DNA from 4 places in the Paenibacillus sp. FSL H7-0714 genome. Region 1 is predicted to be linked to each of the others. Evidence: riboswitches for the same ligand, from Rfam matches in the RefSeq annotation. Region 1 holds a riboswitch; each other region holds the start of a gene.
What was found. Region 1 has a riboswitch for cyclic di-AMP ahead of NST34_RS26960 (TrkH family potassium uptake protein). Riboswitches for the same ligand answer to the same signal wherever they lie in the genome.
Positions count from the first base shown of each region.

Region 1 (3,957 bases):
GCCACTATAATTCCACTTTCCCGGTTCAGGGCAACAATACTGCAGCCATATTTCGCTCTTGTATTTAAATCTGACAAGCTTTTCCCGTTCATGCAAGACGGAACGGTTAGCTCGACGATTTTATAATCCTTGGACAGTTCAATATAATCCAGCAAATTGGGTGTCACGAGCTGATGTGCCACACGAATGCCCATATCCCGCTCCGGAAAAATAACCCGGTCCACGCCCAGCCTGGACAACGCACGACCATGAAGGATCGAGATCGCCTTGGCTACTACTTGCTTGACTCCAATCTCTTTTAACAAAATCGCCGCCAGAATACTTCGTTCCATATTGTCGCCAATCGCTACAATCCCACAGTCAAAGTTCCGTACGCCGAGCGAGCGCATAATTCCTTCATCTGTAGCATCAGCCACTACCGCATGCGTCAGGTGATCGCTCATTTCCTCCACACGCTCCTCATGGTGATCAATACCGAGCACCTCGTAGCCCATTTCCATCAGCTCAAGTGCAAGGCTTGAGCCAAAGCGGCCTAAACCGATTACTACAAATTGCTGTGCTTTCATTTCGGATTAACTCCTATCCAATAATTATTTTACCTTCTGGGTGCTTATACAATGGTTTACCCTGTTTTGGTCCAAGCGCATACACTAATGTCAATGGACCTAGCCGACCCGCAAACATCGTCAGACAGATCAGAATCTTGCCGAAGATAGAAAGTTCAGGTGTCAGGCCCATGGTTAGTCCCACCGTGGCAAAAGCTGAGGTCGTCTCAAATAATATCGCTAAGAAATTACTATCCTCTGTTGTGGACAGTAACATCGACACCGTGAGGACCAATAGCAAAGCGAGTAATGTTAGCGTCAACGCTTTATAGATACGCTCTTGCGCCAATCGGTAACGGAACAGTACAACATCTTCACGTCCGCGCAGCATCGCGATTACTGCACCAATCATAATCGTAAAGGTTGTTGTCTTAACCCCGCCACCTGTTGATCCAGGAGATGCACCAATAAACATAAGAATAACCATAAAGAACTGCGAGGCTTGCCGCAGTCCGGCAATATCCACCGTATTGGCGCCAGCGGTTCGGGGCGATACCGACTGAAAGAATGCCGATAATATTTTGCCGCCGAAATTTAAATTCCCCAGTGTGCGCTGATTCGTAAATTCAAATATAAAAATAACCAAAGCGCCGATAAGAATAAGCCCTGCAGTGGTGGAGAGTACAACTTTGCTATGCAAAGATAATTTACGTTTGACACGAAACTCCACCAGATCCGACATGACAATAAAACCAATACCGCCAGAGACAATCAGAAACATCACCACGATGTTCACTAGCGGGTCATATACATAATCGGTTAAACTCCGGAAATCCCCGAAAATATCAAATCCAGCATTATTAAACATAGACACCGCATGAAATATTCCAAAATAAATGGCCTTTCCCAGTGGCATATCAAACGCCCAGCGTATGGACAGAAGCACCGCTGCACAGCCTTCGATGACCAAGGAATAAATAAGTACTCTCCGGATCAGTCGAACAATCCCCTCCATAGAGCCTTGGTTCATTGCTTCCTGAAGGATCAGTCTGTCCCGCAAGGAAATTTTGCGTTTCATCATCATGGCAAATAAGGTCGCCATTGTCATAAACCCTAAGCCACCAACCTGGATAAGCACCATAATTACGGTTTTCCCAAAAATGGTGAATGTCGTCCCGGTGTCCAGCACCACAAGTCCTGTCACACAGGTGGCAGATGTTGCAGTAAACAACGCATCAATAAAACTAACAGCATTCCCGCTGGTACTTGAAATGGGAAGCATAAGCAGCAAGGCTCCAATCAGAATGATCGATGCAAAACCAAGCACCATAATCTGAGGCGGAGAGAGCTTCAGGAACTTTGATTCAGAAACCCTGCGAAACTGTGAAGCCACTACGCTCACCCTCTTATCAAAATTTAAAGAATTCCAACAAAAAAAGCACTGGAAAACCAATGCTACCCTTGGTTCCTGCAGTAAATTAGCCTACGAGGTTAGCTGACGGATTCGGACTGTGCAGGCTGCCCTATTCGTTCCTAGAACGAAATTCACCCCTGATGAATAAAGACAACGCCTATGGCGTATACTCATCTTTTCATTACTTCTTATGGTTCCCCCGTTTTCACCTGAAATTCGGCTATATACAATTGCATACAAATTATATATGTTATTTCGATAAATCACAAAGACACTATTAATGGTGATTCATATGAAAAATGCGGTTTGGAGAGGATGTACCACTAAGAGTGCCTTTTCTCATCACTTTTCCGTGTTTTCCCTGCAATTGCATCGATTTTCATGAAAAATGAAGAAATAATCACCTTAAATTCATGGTATATATTCAGCTACCTATTCTATAATATCTCTATTACCCATAAAAAGAATATACGATGATTTTTGTAACTATCATGGCACTAATACTATAATGGAACATAACATTGTCAGTTTACAAGGAGGCGTTACATGAATCCCGTTGGCCAGCCCTTACAGCAACGTGCCCTCTCCATGAGGCTCATCATCTCGGGCATTATCGGTCTTATTCTATTTATTATGTTTCAGATTGCTCCCTCGGTGCTAAATAGCCCTGCTGGGGAAGATACTACTGTCATCAGTAAGGCGGAAGCCCGCGACAAAGCCATATCATTCGCAGAACAAAAGCTGAACTACACCAAAGCACCAACCGATCAGTGGAATGTACTGTACGATACGGACTCTTCCTTTTATGGTTATATGTCCCGCGAGAAGCTTTTGGAGGACTATACAAAAAAGAAATTGGATCAACGATATCCTTTTGACATCTTTCGTGTAACACTTAGTCCTTCAGCGGAACAAGAGCCACTGATCTCTGTTGACCTCAATATGTATACTGGTGCAGTTGTCGCTTTCACACAAGGTGCAGAAGGATCAGGTACCGGATTACCAAACAATGTATCCACCAGTGCAAAAGAAGAGGACAAGGGTACTACCTTATCACTTGCACAAAAAGAAAATCTTGCCCGTCCCTGGCTTCAGGAATGGGATGTAAATCCCGCCAAGCTACAAATTGAATCGAATACGGGAAACTACGGGCTCGTGTATACAGATCGTTCCGTTCAGATCGGCGAATCCTTACTACACTATTATTTCGATTTCACTGGCGAACAGGTATCCAGCTTTAAAGCAGGATTCACCGCTCCAGCCTGGCATACCACCTATGTAAAGGACCAGACCTCTCTCGCGGAAAAGTTTACTTTATTCGGCTACGGTTTGCCTACTTTAGCTTTAGGAATTCTGGCACTCATCTACAGCATACTTAGAAGAGAACATACCTCCTTTAAGCGTGGAATATTCCTAAGCTCAGCTTATTTTGTAATCATGATGATCAGCACCTATAATATGCTCCCTGAATCCTCAGGCGAAGGACTCGAGGCTCAGATAACTTCCGTCATAATGTTCATCATTTATGCCTTATATAGCCTCCTAATGTCTTCCCTGCTCTATTTTTCTTTAGTTGGAGGGGACGGCCTATGGAAAAAAGAAGAGGGGATGAACCCATGGCCTCGTGCTAAAGAGCCTGGCTATGGAAAATATGTTCTGGATAGTATCCGGGCTGGATACGTCTGGGCATTCGTGCTGCTAGGGGTGCAGACCCTTATGTTCATCGTATTATCACTTACCTTGCAGAACTGGTCCACTACTGACGCTACTCAATCTCCTTACAACATGAGATATGCTTGGCTGCTGCCCATCGTTGCATGGCTCGCTGGTTTATCCGAGGAAGCCATTTATCGTTTTTTCGGAATTCCTATGTTGAAAAAAGTATTCCGAAGCACGTTCATTGCTTGCCTGATCACCACGCTGGTTTGGGCGTTTGGCCATACGCTGTATCCGATCTACCCCATCAGTTCCCGTCCTATTGAGCTGACCGTGATTGGT
Region 1 covers NZ_JBBOPT010000001.1:6,010,489-6,014,445, forward strand. Annotated here, with positions in the region: gene NST34_RS26955 (potassium channel family protein) at 1-566, opposite strand, end outside; gene NST34_RS26960 (TrkH family potassium uptake protein) at 580-1,875, opposite strand; cyclic di-AMP (ydaO/yuaA leader) riboswitch at 2,010-2,191, opposite strand; gene NST34_RS26965 (CPBP family intramembrane glutamic endopeptidase) at 2,506-3,957, shown strand, end outside.

Region 2 (3,957 bases), 6.0 Mb from region 1:
TTGCGGACACAATCTTACGAATTCGTTCACCCGCGTGATCCGGGTCAGTAAGGATAATTACTCCTCTACGCTCCATAGCAAGCGCGATCTTCGCAATTACGGTCCGGTCTACAGCCGAGCCCCCTGTTTCGATCGTATCTGCTTCTACAGCACGTTTAACAGCGACGGTATCACTCTTACCTTCAACGACAATTAATTCCTTAATCATATCTCTTGACTCCTTCCAAAAAAAGCAAAAAAGAAGAGGTTTCGCTCCTCTTCTTTTGGTTAAAGAATGTATAAGTGATGAGCGGTTGCTCTGCGATCAACGAAATGATCATCTGGCGTTCCTTAACGGTTATCATCACTATAGCTTATCAAAGAATAATTTGCAAAAGCTTCAGCCTAGTTTAACTCCGGCTTCACAGGTCCAATCACATAAACGGTACGTGATTTACGACCGAAATTACGGACATGGCTCAGTGAATCGTAATAGACATCTACTTTATTGCCTTTAATGGCACCGCCAGTATCTTCTGCTCGGCGGAATCCAAGCCCCTCGATATATACCCACCAGCCAATAGGGATTACATTCGGGTCTACCGCAATTGTACGACCTTCCGTTACGCGTGTTCCGGAGGCAGTTTTGGTACCAATACCTGGCTCTTCTGATGAATAAGCTGTCATGGAGACGTTCTTAATCATCTTCTTGTACTCAAAGTCTACGCCAGCCTTGCTTGTGACGTTATTAGTCTTGGCGCTAACCTTAGCCGTTTTTGAAGTGGTGTTTGATTTGGAAGTTGTTGTAGTCTTAGCTACAGCCGGCTTAGGAAGTGCTTTGGTACCAACGGCAATAATCTTATCTTTCGTTACCGTTTGTACTTCCTTACCAATCATGCGCATAGAGGCCAGTTCTCCGTCTTGGTAGATCTTTTCAATATGCTGAATCATGACGCCTGGTTTGCCTGCCTGTGCCACTCTAACTGTTCCCACAGTAAGGGAGGGGTCTGCTGTCTTGATGACTCTGAAGGGTAAGTTAGTTGATCGCTGTACAGTCTGTTTGTTGATGCGAACAATCTTAACCTCCATGTTTGCAGAAATGGTGGTGTCTAACGAAGGGAAAATCTTATCATGACCTTCTAGGGTAATGCCCATTTTCTCAATTGCTTTACCAATTGTGTCTTCGGTCGTATATAACGTTTTTGTTGCTCCATCCGCAGTAAGACTAATTTTCTGCGCACGATTGATAACGACACGGTCACCGTCTTTTATTTCATCACTCAGTCCTAAAGATAGTTCATCATGCGGCTGCAGCGAAATTTGCTCTTTCTCCAACACATCACCAAGAAGCGCTTCTCGCGTTTCAAGCGTCTGTGTTTGCCCGTCTATTACTAAAAATAATTGTTTGTTACTTTGACCGTGTACGTACAGCAGAATAAGTAGCGCGATAGCGACTGAAATCACGCCTGCAAGTAAAAGTACGCGAGTATTTACTTGCTCCCACCGTAATGCGAAAGACCTGCTGGATGACTGCGAATCATGGGATACTTCTGGTTGGAATACGCCCATTCTCTCCATCCTCCTTACATAGCCCCGTCGTCAATTGTATATCATGAGGACTGAATTCCTTTGACGAAACTATTTGAGATTGTCACAGGACACGCACGTAATAACTTAGCGTCTCCTGCTCATGGATCGCCTGCTCGGCACAGCTACTCCCACCTCTGTTATATAACAGTATGTGGGCAACATTCTATTTATTCAAAAATAAAAAAGCCTAAAAAGAGTTCAACTGAGGACTCTTTCGTGGCTTCTCCAATATCAGAATAGAGAATGCTTGTGCACGAGGTTGCCTCTCTTACTTGCGCTTACGGGGTTAGCTGTCGGGTTCGGACGAAAGAGAGACGCCCTATTTCAGGTCACCCGCTCATGGCGGTTGCCCTTAAATTCACCCCAAAGACCACGTGAAGAAATCAAATACTGTCCTACGGCACGTCTAAACCGTATTTAAAATACAGGCATGCGGCAGGTCAATATTGGTTCCCCCGTTCTCCATACGGAGACTCAGCGAGACGATCCATGAATCAATGGCTGTCACTATAACACAGCTCACATCACTGAAAAGATGATATCCTGTTTTGATGCATGTTGTAAAGGACGATTCAACCACGTTTACGCAAAAATATGGTTAAAATATTGTAATATTCAGCCGTTTTTATATTAAAAAAGTTTAATATATCGGCCATTCTCTATTTTTCGCCTGTTTTGCTCCCGTTTTCACTCAATCCCAAATCGTTCCAGTGCGTTCGCATACGTTATTTTAGCCAATTCTTCCCATGTTAACCCTTTAATTTCAGCTGCTGCCTCTGCTACCAGCTTCACATGAGCGCTCTCATTTCGCTTCCCGCGAAAGGGGTGTGGAGTCAAATATGGAGCATCGGTTTCGATCAATAATCGGTCTAGTGGGGTCTGCGCAAGCACTTCTTTTGGCACTCTTGCATTTTTGAACGTAATGGGTCCTCCAAAGGATAAATGAAAACCAAGATTCAAGCACATTTTAGCTGTTTCCCAGCTTCCTGAGAACGAGTGCATCACGCCTCCAACCTCATTTGCCTTTTCCTCCCGTAAAATCCGTACAACATCCTCATGGGCATCACGATCATGAATACAAATCGGCATATTTAGTTCACGGGCTAGTCCAATTTGCTTGCGAAAAACTTCATGTTGCACATCCTTGGGAGAAGTATCCCAGTAATAATCCAGTCCGATTTCACCAATAGCCACTACTTTTTTATGACTGCATAGAGAAGCGATCCAATCGAGATCTCCTTCTTTCATATCAATCGCATCCTGAGGATGCCAACCCACTGCCGCATAAATATAATCATAAGATTCCGCCAGCTTCATCGTTGAGGGAATCGTCTCCCGATTAAATCCGATATTAATCATCTTGCTAACTCCTGCTTCTACAGCACGAACGATAACTTCTTCGCGATCCTCGTCGAATTGAGGTGCATCCAGATGCGTATGTGTGTCAAACAGAAACATTTTAACCCTCACTCCTTGTTCTTTTTTAAATATAAGACAATATAAGTTTCACGCTATCCGTTATATCTTATATTTCTACTCTTCTTGTCATAAATCCCATATTTTCTTGTATTATTTTGCAAAAATCTCTGCAATAGAAGCAGGCAATCGCGTAAGCGCATTTCTCAACTTATCCTGAGGAAAATAAAGATGATATCTGCCACGGTGAATGCCGCTAATAGAACGCACAATATCCGACACCTCTGAAATTTCCCGCAGATGATCATGCCGATCAAGCAGCAGAATTTGTTTATTGTCAAAAGCTTCTCCCGGACGGAACACATCATAGGGCAGATCTGTCGGAAAATCAATCTCCAAATCATATTCTGGGTGAAGTCCGGCTGCCGCAAAACTGCTGCGAATTTCAGTAATCATATCTGTATCGAGATTCTCCACCTCAACATATTTATACAGTTTACGATGAATAAAACGGGTACACAAGTCACTTAGTAGCTCATCTTTCTCAAGTGTCCACTGCATAAAAGCCGTCTGTACCAGTGCTTCATCTAGCATTAAATATTGCTTCACTGTCACCTCACCACGGAACAAATCCTCCAGCGGATTAATCATGAAACTAAAATTGTACCCCTCTTGGAAAAGCTCCTTGGCTCTACGGAAAATTTGTCGCAAAATAATCTCTGAGCTACGTGTCACCGGATGAAAATAGACTTGCCAGTACATTTGATAACGCGACATTAAATAATCTTCAATGGCATGCATTCCCGATTCTTTTACAACAATTCGACCATTATAAGGACGCAGCATTCTTAAAATCCGATCAATGTCGATCGTCCCATAGTTTACACCTGTATAGTACGCATCACGCAGCAAATAATCCATGCGATCGGCATCTAGCGGACTGGAAACCAGATTTACAACAATTTCATGCTC
Region 2 covers NZ_JBBOPT010000001.1:40,204-44,160, reverse strand. Annotated here, with positions in the region: gene rnmV (ribonuclease M5) at 1-208, opposite strand, end outside; gene NST34_RS00190 (3D domain-containing protein) at 385-1,548, opposite strand; cyclic di-AMP (ydaO/yuaA leader) riboswitch at 1,830-2,059, opposite strand; gene NST34_RS00185 (TatD family hydrolase) at 2,257-3,027, opposite strand; gene NST34_RS00180 (HD domain-containing protein) at 3,139-3,957, opposite strand, start outside.
Region 2: it holds a riboswitch for cyclic di-AMP, as region 1 does, so the genes downstream of both, NST34_RS00190 (3D domain-containing protein) here and NST34_RS26960 (TrkH family potassium uptake protein) in region 1, are expected to answer to the same signal.

Region 3 (3,957 bases), 5.4 Mb from region 1:
GTACAGATAGCTACTCAGCAGCTCAACCCTGATGGGACTGCGGGAGATAAGGATGCGTCGCAGGAATCCGCTCCACCTATTAATTACGTCATTGTATACGCCATGCTTATGCTGTTCTTCATGTCTATCATGATGACCGGTAATATGATCGCAGCTGAGATTACTTCAGAGAAGAGCTCACGGATCATGGAGATTCTGATTACAAGTGCCTCACCTTTAGCGCAAATGTTCGGTAAAGTTATCGGTGTCTTCTTAGTAGGATTATTACAAATTGGCGTCATTATCGCAGCGGTAGTTGTCAATCTTAAGCTTCCGCATAATGCAACGATTTTGAAAGATTTAGACCTGGATTTAGGCCAGCTTAATATTAACTTGTTGCTTTATGGAATTGTTCTATATGTACTGGGTTATTTCCTCTATGCCTTGATGTATGCAGCTGTAGGTTCGATTGTCAGCCGTACAGAGGATCTTGGCCAAGCAGTTATGCCGATTATGATGTTAGGCTTCGTAGCATTCTATGTTCCACTGTTCAGTATCTCCAATGCGGATACTCTGCTGGTTAAGGTAGCGAGTTATGTACCGTTCACCTCTCCATTGACCATGCTGCTCCGAATTGGTGTTGGTGAAGTAGCGATCTGGCAAGTTATTGTATCATTAGCCATCCTGCTTGTTACCACGTTCATCTTTGGATGGTTGGCTGCCAAGATCTATCGCACAGGCGTATTGATGTACGGCAAACGTCCAAGTATTAAAGAGATCAGAAAAGCGATGAAGGCTTACAAGATCTAAGTGGCTTCATATAAACTTTTAAGGAGTGGTAATCATGACTAAAAGTGAACAATACAATATGATGCTTTTAATGAGTTCGGTATCTCTGGCTACGGTTAGTAGAATGCTCCATTCAGATGGATCCGCTGTTATGGATTTCACTCAAGGTGTATTGACTGGTATTGCCATGGTAGGGATGATTGCGGGATTGTGGATGTACGGTAAGGCGCGTAAGAGTAAAGCGTAATAGTAGGAAATAAGGAAGCCGCGGCAGATGCCGTGGCTTTTTTCTTTTTTGAGTACGTATCGTAAAAGTTATTTGGAAGATAGTTGCGGACTCCAGGGCTCCTGAGTCCAATATATCCTCCGTACACTCAAATGTCGTTTCCTTTTGAGGGATTAGACAACGGATAGATTACCACTAGGCAGCAAATCCTCTGGAGCAGTCAGTTGCTCCCGCACACGCCTAAGCTGCGCTTTTAGTACAGGAACACTCTTTTGCAGGATGATGCTTATTTGAGGTAAAGATAGCTTTAGGCCATACCACATCGTTTTTATAAGCTGTTCCTCCCAAGGCAATGCCTTGGCAGACAGGAGAGACCGGCATGCGTAATAATCGGCGCATTGTCGGATACAAGAGCGGTAAGCTTCGATAGAGAATAGCTGGCTGTCAAAGCTTTTTTGACGGAATATTTTATGAAGCTCTTTAAAAGTACGGATAGTAACCTTCTCGGCTTCTGCTGATTGTTGTAACAACATGGAACTGAGCGTATAGATATCATTCGTACACTTTTGAACACACTCTGCAAATATAGTTCTACGGGGGGATTCGGCAGGTAAGGGGTCAGGCATGATAAACACGATCCTTTCAGAATGGGTTATGGGATGAACCTATAGTATAGAAAAGTAAGAAATGGATTTGTTGATAAGCTCGGCGGTATCAGGTTCTGGATAACTATGTTTTTGAAGCGCAACACTGGATGGTTTATAATATAGCCGCCCTCCTTTGGAATCTCTCCCACCAGCGACAGCTCTGTACAGACGACCTTGCTCAATGTGCCCTGCCAAGGATTTACCCTGCAGCTTGGCTCTTAAATCCTGTAAAGCACCTTGCACTAGCTCAAACTGAGTCTGATCCCACTCTGAACCATGGGTACGTACTTTATCTATCGCTTCCTCTAGCCGGCAATGATATATCATTCTGAGAAAAGAACTCCATTTAATAAGGTCGAAAGTTTTGGTATTGGCAGAGATAAGACATGCCCCCCAGCTGCTACCTCCTTTACAGGTAAGTTTCAGGATGCCATAACGGCTACCTTGATCAGCCTCCATTCCATAGTGAATAGGCTCAGGTGAATCAAAGACGAATACTTCTATGCGAGATAGTCTTCGCTGGTCCATGACAGGTTTCTCCTCCTTAGGTTTCCAAAAGCTTAAGATCTACATGGTGAATGTCGTTAGCCTTCTCTATACAGGCGAGCATTTCAGCTTCATTCTCACAGACTGCGGCATGCTCCAGCCATAGTCGGAATTTCTGTTTGCGTATAACGGATAAATGTAAGGGGAAGGTGTTGCGAGATCTCATTACGTACCAACCGACTGCAACGTCTTTCCACGGTTCCTTAAAAGCGGTGAGCCACGGAAAACGTTGGTGTGCTGACCAATCCTGCAGCTGTTGCTTTTCTCGGATATTTTTATATATTTCGTATATAATTGTTCGGTCCATACAGTATTCACAGGTAGATGGGCTGCTGAAATGGCGAAGTGATTCAATCTGCTTCTGACCAAAAGCATAGCCGACAATAGTTCTGTGATGATCCTCTTCGAACCACAACGCTCCAAAGCAAACATAATTTAGACTTATCGGCTCAAGTAGCCCTTGCTGAGTTCCCCAATAATAGTGTTTCATTCCTTTCACCCCGTCCAGCATGCTATCACCCTATAGATTCAGGTAACGCAAAAACCGCAGCAAGAGGAGGACCTCTGCTGCGGTTTTGGAATACAGGTATACACATACCTGTGCCAAAGCGTGGCGGATCAAGGGTCTCTCTCTTTACGCTTACGAGGTTAGCTGTCGGATTCGGACGGTGAGAGTCGCCCTACCTATGTGAGACTTGAACAGTCTCCTTCGGATTCACCCCAAGTAGGCCATGTGGCCTGATGGTTCCCCCGTTCCCTGCAAATACAGGAACTCAGCGTTGAATGTATTTTGTGAAATAGATTCAACCCGAATCATACTCTTTTCAAGGTGTTTCTGTAAAAACAGAAAGTGTTCTTTTGAGCGCGATTTAAACCAAATCCTGCCTACTACGACGGAAAAGGGAACCAAATAGGTATTTATTGCGAGTTATCGGGCTTCTTCCTCGCTTAATCTCGACTTCTTGTTTTCTTACCTATAAAGGCGATTTTTTGAGATTTCTACATTTGTGGTGAATAAAATCACATGGTATGCCCGCTTTTCGCTAATGGATTAAAACTCGAGTAAACAAGAGATATAGAGAGATTGGATATCAAGTAAGCGCTATCCAACGCGAAAATAGTTTTTAATTTGCATTATTTTGGCATCAATCAGGTTTTACAATTCTTCCTGCATAAGGGTATGATTACTCCTGTTTCAACAACAATCGAATATTTGATCCGCTTAATTTCCGATAAGGAAAGCGGGGGAACCAACAATCGGCAGACGATGTGAGAGTCGGAAGCCGGTTATGGGGTGAATCCTGTAGAAGATGCGAGTGAGCTCGCATCTATACAGGTAGGGCGACTCTCACCGCCCGAATCCGACAGCTAACCTCGTAAGCGTATGGAGAGAGGATGAGTGCAATGTGACCGCTAGCGAGCCACAGAGGAGAATCCTTTGTGGCTTTTTGCTGTGCTTTTTTAAGCAAAGCATTTATGGAAAACCTCACGAAGAGGTCGTTATATTCATCATTAGCGGTAGCTTTTCTTTCAAGATCAGGGTGATCAAGCTCTGATCTTACAAGCAAAGCATTTGAGGAGAATAAGAGATGACAGATCAGAATGAATATGTACTGGTATGTGCGCCAACGAAGGCAGGCGAACATTTTATTAAGCTTCTAAAATTCAGAGGCATTAAGATGGCCGGATTGACCAACAACTTGCCTGAGAAGGCCCTACTCGAAGAGATGGGGATTGAACAAGTCGTTCTAGTTGATACCCGCCATCAGA
Region 3 covers NZ_JBBOPT010000001.1:593,433-597,389, forward strand. Annotated here, with positions in the region: gene NST34_RS02650 (ABC transporter permease) at 1-789, shown strand, start outside; gene NST34_RS02655 (hypothetical protein) at 824-1,015, shown strand; gene NST34_RS02660 (hypothetical protein) at 1,168-1,527, opposite strand; gene NST34_RS02665 (hypothetical protein) at 1,660-2,169, opposite strand; gene NST34_RS02670 (hypothetical protein) at 2,186-2,677, opposite strand; cyclic di-AMP (ydaO/yuaA leader) riboswitch at 2,811-2,976, opposite strand; cyclic di-AMP (ydaO/yuaA leader) riboswitch at 3,397-3,586, shown strand; gene NST34_RS02675 (hypothetical protein) at 3,777-3,957, shown strand, end outside.
Region 3: it holds a riboswitch for cyclic di-AMP, as region 1 does, so the genes downstream of both, NST34_RS02670 (hypothetical protein) here and NST34_RS26960 (TrkH family potassium uptake protein) in region 1, are expected to answer to the same signal.

Region 4 (3,957 bases), 110 kb from region 1:
CCATGTTCCGTTTCGATGACAAACGAATGGACTTAAAGGCAGTACCTGCTGAGCTGCTCGAGCTTCAAGCAGATCGATATGAAGCGATGTTCGCACTGCTGAGAGAATACCGGGACGTGATTAGTTCGGTCACGTTCTGGGGAGCAGCGGATGACTATACCTGGCTGGATGATTTCCCTGTTCGTGGGCGGAAGAACTGGCCGTTCCTATTCGATGAAGCGCATAAGCCGAAGCCAGCTTTCCATCGAATTATCACCTCTGCTACGAAATCATAGAGTGGGCAAGCTGCTCAAATAATGAACTGTGAACCCGTCCTTATATCGTTAAGGGCGGGTTATTTATACGTTGATAGATTAGTAGGTAGAATAGATCTCAAAGGGCGGATTAAAGTGAGCGTGACAATTAGAACGATTCTGGAAGATTTAATAGGAGCCATGGAACAGATAGATGGGACTGTGGATACTCTTAAGCCGGGGAATCCGGAAATGGTGATTACAGGTATGGTTACGGCATTTTGCGCTACGCAATATGTTGTGGAACGAGCGGTTGCTATGAACGCCAATTTGTTGATCACACATGAAGGTGTGTTTTACAGTCATCATGAGACGAGCAAGTGGTTAGAGGCTGACCCTGTGTCTCGCGCGAAACGGAGTTTGATTGAGCGTTCTGAACTGGCTATTTTTCGTTATCATGATTATTGGCATCGGCATCAACCGGATGGGATCATGGTGGGCTTGCTACGAGAGCTTGAATGGTCAGCCTATGTGGTTGAGCAGCAATCCACTGCTACGATCCTATCGATTCCAGCTATGACGGTAAGTGAAGCGGCTCTGTATATAAAAAGAAAGCTAGGCATCTCCTATGTACGTGCTGCCGGAGACCTATCCCAGACATGCAGACAAGTGGGGATATTAGTAGGTTACAGAGGAGGTGGGACGATGGCTATTCCTCTTTTTAATCAGCATAATCTTGATTTAATTATTGCTGGCGAGGGCCCCGAATGGGAAACTCCAGAATATGTGAGGGATGCTGTCCACCAAGGCAGATCAAAAGCGCTGATTATGTTAGGTCATGCGGAAAGTGAAGCTCCAGGAATGAAATATTTAGCTGAAGTTCTGGCACAGAAATACCCAATGATTCCTACTTATTTTATTGCTGAACAACCGGTCTATCAGCTGGTTTAATTCGTATAAACCGAAATGAAGAATAAATTTGCATATTATGGAGAAAATGATTGGAAACCAGGTCACTGAGAAAGGAGTGCTTCAATGGAAATTCCTTTGGAGGCTGATGAAGTGTTAAGTCGTATCAAAAAGCTTCAAACCGATGGAAGCTCGATCAGCAAAAAACAAGTGAAGCAAAGCGATCCTGATCTTATGAGAAGTGCGCTGTTCTTTTTTCCGAGCTGGGAGCATGCATTGAAAAACGCCGATCTGTTGTAGCCATATGATTGTATAACGAAGCCGAGTGGTTCAGGGATTGATCTCTGATGGCCGCTCGGCTTTTTTTAGATATATTGAGTAAACAAGAGCAAAAGAAAGAGAAAACGAAGTGTATGCTCAATATGAAATGAAAAGCATGGCTTTCAACATTATTTTGCCCACGGCTCAACTTTACAAGAAACCTTACACGGAGTATGATTCATCACATAACTGACAATTACATAAGAAGTCCGCTTAATTTCCGTTAAGGAAAGCGGGGGAACCAACAACTGGGAACCAGTGTAACAATCGGTACTAGTTATGGGGTGAATCCTGTTCCAGGTGCAGAAATGCATCCATGCAGGTAGGGCAACTCTCACTGCCCGAATCCGACAGCTAACCTCGTAAGCGTATGGAGAGAGGATGAATGGCGTATTTGATGATGAATAGCCACAGAGAATCCCTCTGTGGTTTTTTGCTGCGTTAAAAAGCAGATATAGTTGTAGAACCTATCTATGAAAGAGGTGTTAACTTTGCCTATTGCTAAACTGAATGGAACTTCGCTCTATTACGAAATCAATGGAACAGGGGCTCCGGTTGTGTTTATCCATGGACATGGATTAACACATAGTATGTTCAAGCCACAATTGGAGTATTTTTCTGATAAATATAAAGTGATTCTGTGTGATTTACGGGGGAATGGCAAATCAGGTGAATTACTGCAGGCCCCAAACGAGATTATTGAAACCCAATGTCTAGATATAATTATGCTATTGAATGATTTGGGTATTCGTGAGGCTGTTTTTGTTGGGAGTGCCTATGGGGGGCTCGTCGTTCAGCATATTGCGAAACAATACCCAGAGCGAGTAAAAGCGATTGTTGTCGCGGATAGCTTTTGTAGAAGTCAGGCGTCAACGATAATTGGTAAAATCCAGCTTATGGCTGCTTATTGTAGCTGGTTAATGTATTACGCTCCAAGTGAGCTTGTACTGCCTTCGATTCGTATGATGTACCGGGAACGCTGGAATCTGGCTTATAACGAGATTAGAAGAGGACTTCTCGATAAACGTCCACGGGAATTGTATCGGCAAAGGCTGGCTACGAGCCATGTGGATTACACTAGATGCTTAAAGTCTTTTAAGCGTCCCGCCTTATGTATTGTAGGTGACTTTAGTGAATTTGGAGTTAATTGTATGAAGGATATGGTGTCTCAGCTGCCACATGCTCAGTTAGTGATCATCCCTAACGCATTAGATCCTAGTAATCTGTGTCAGCCGGAGAAATTTAATGCTATACTTCAGCGGTTTTTGGAGAAACAGCAGGAAACTCAGCAGATTAGTTGATCTTAGTGGTAAGTGAGAAATGAGAGGCGTCCCATAGCCGGGGAGTATGTACTGGCTACGGGGCGTTCTTCTGTATGTCTGTTTTTTGTACAATGCTGTCTACTGATGTAAGATTAAAGATATTCGATATTAACTATCTAAAGGAGCTGAGTCATGATGTCTCAAGCCGAAACCATAAAATTGACCTCATTATCTTCAAAAGGAGGCTGCGGCTGCAAAATCGGTCCCGCCGATCTCATGCAGGTTATTCGCAGTCTACCACCAACCGTTCCTAATCCGGATCTACTTGTAGGTCTGGATACCAGTGATGACGCTGGGGTATATCGATTAAGTGATGATCTAGCGTTAGTGCAAACTGTTGATTTTTTCACGCCGATCGTGGACGACCCTTATTCCTTTGGGCAAATTGCAGCAGCTAATGCGTTAAGTGATATTTATGCTATGGGCGGCAAGCCGCTTACAGTGCTTAATATTGTGGCCTTCCCTATTTCTGTTTTGGACAAAAGCATTCTCGGTGACATTTTGCGCGGTGCAGCAGATAAAGTGCAGGAAGCAGGAGCAACGCTTGTGGGCGGACATTCCATCGACGATAAAGAGCCTAAATTTGGATTGGCCGTTACGGGCCTTGTGCATCCGGACAAAGTAAGAACGAATGCAGGTGCGCAGGCAGGAGACAAGCTGATTTTGACTAAACCTATCGGTGTGGGCATCTTAACGACTTCTATTAAAAAGGATCAGCTATCCCCAGAAGAAACTACACGCCTTACGACAGTCATGTCTACATTGAATAAAAAAGCGGCTGAAATCATGGAGCCCTATGATGTACATGCTTGTACAGATGTTACCGGATTCGGGTTGCTTGGACATGCCTCGGAAATGGCAAAAGGGAGCAATCACGGACTGATTATTCGTCAAGGCAATGTACCGATGCTGCCAAGAGTAAGAGAGCTCGCGGAGCAGGGCTTTGTTCCAGGCGGCACTAAGAATAACTTTGCTCATTTGGAGGGCAGTATTCTTTATCCGGAAGAGATGGACCAATTAAGCCGCTATATTCTGTGTGATGCTGTGACTTCCGGTGGATTGCTGATCTCTGTTGCTCCTGAACAAAGTGAGGATTTGCTAAAAGAGTTAGTAGATGCAGGTGTAGAAGCAGCATTGATCGGAGAGGTAACGGAAGAGCATCCGGGTCTGAT
Region 4 covers NZ_JBBOPT010000001.1:6,121,835-6,125,791, reverse strand. Annotated here, with positions in the region: gene NST34_RS27425 (endo-1,4-beta-xylanase) at 1-275, shown strand, start outside; gene NST34_RS27420 (Nif3-like dinuclear metal center hexameric protein) at 390-1,184, shown strand; gene NST34_RS27415 (hypothetical protein) at 1,269-1,442, shown strand; cyclic di-AMP (ydaO/yuaA leader) riboswitch at 1,664-1,848, shown strand; gene NST34_RS27410 (alpha/beta fold hydrolase) at 1,955-2,764, shown strand; gene selD (selenide, water dikinase SelD) at 2,921-3,957, shown strand, end outside.
Region 4: it holds a riboswitch for cyclic di-AMP, as region 1 does, so the genes downstream of both, NST34_RS27410 (alpha/beta fold hydrolase) here and NST34_RS26960 (TrkH family potassium uptake protein) in region 1, are expected to answer to the same signal.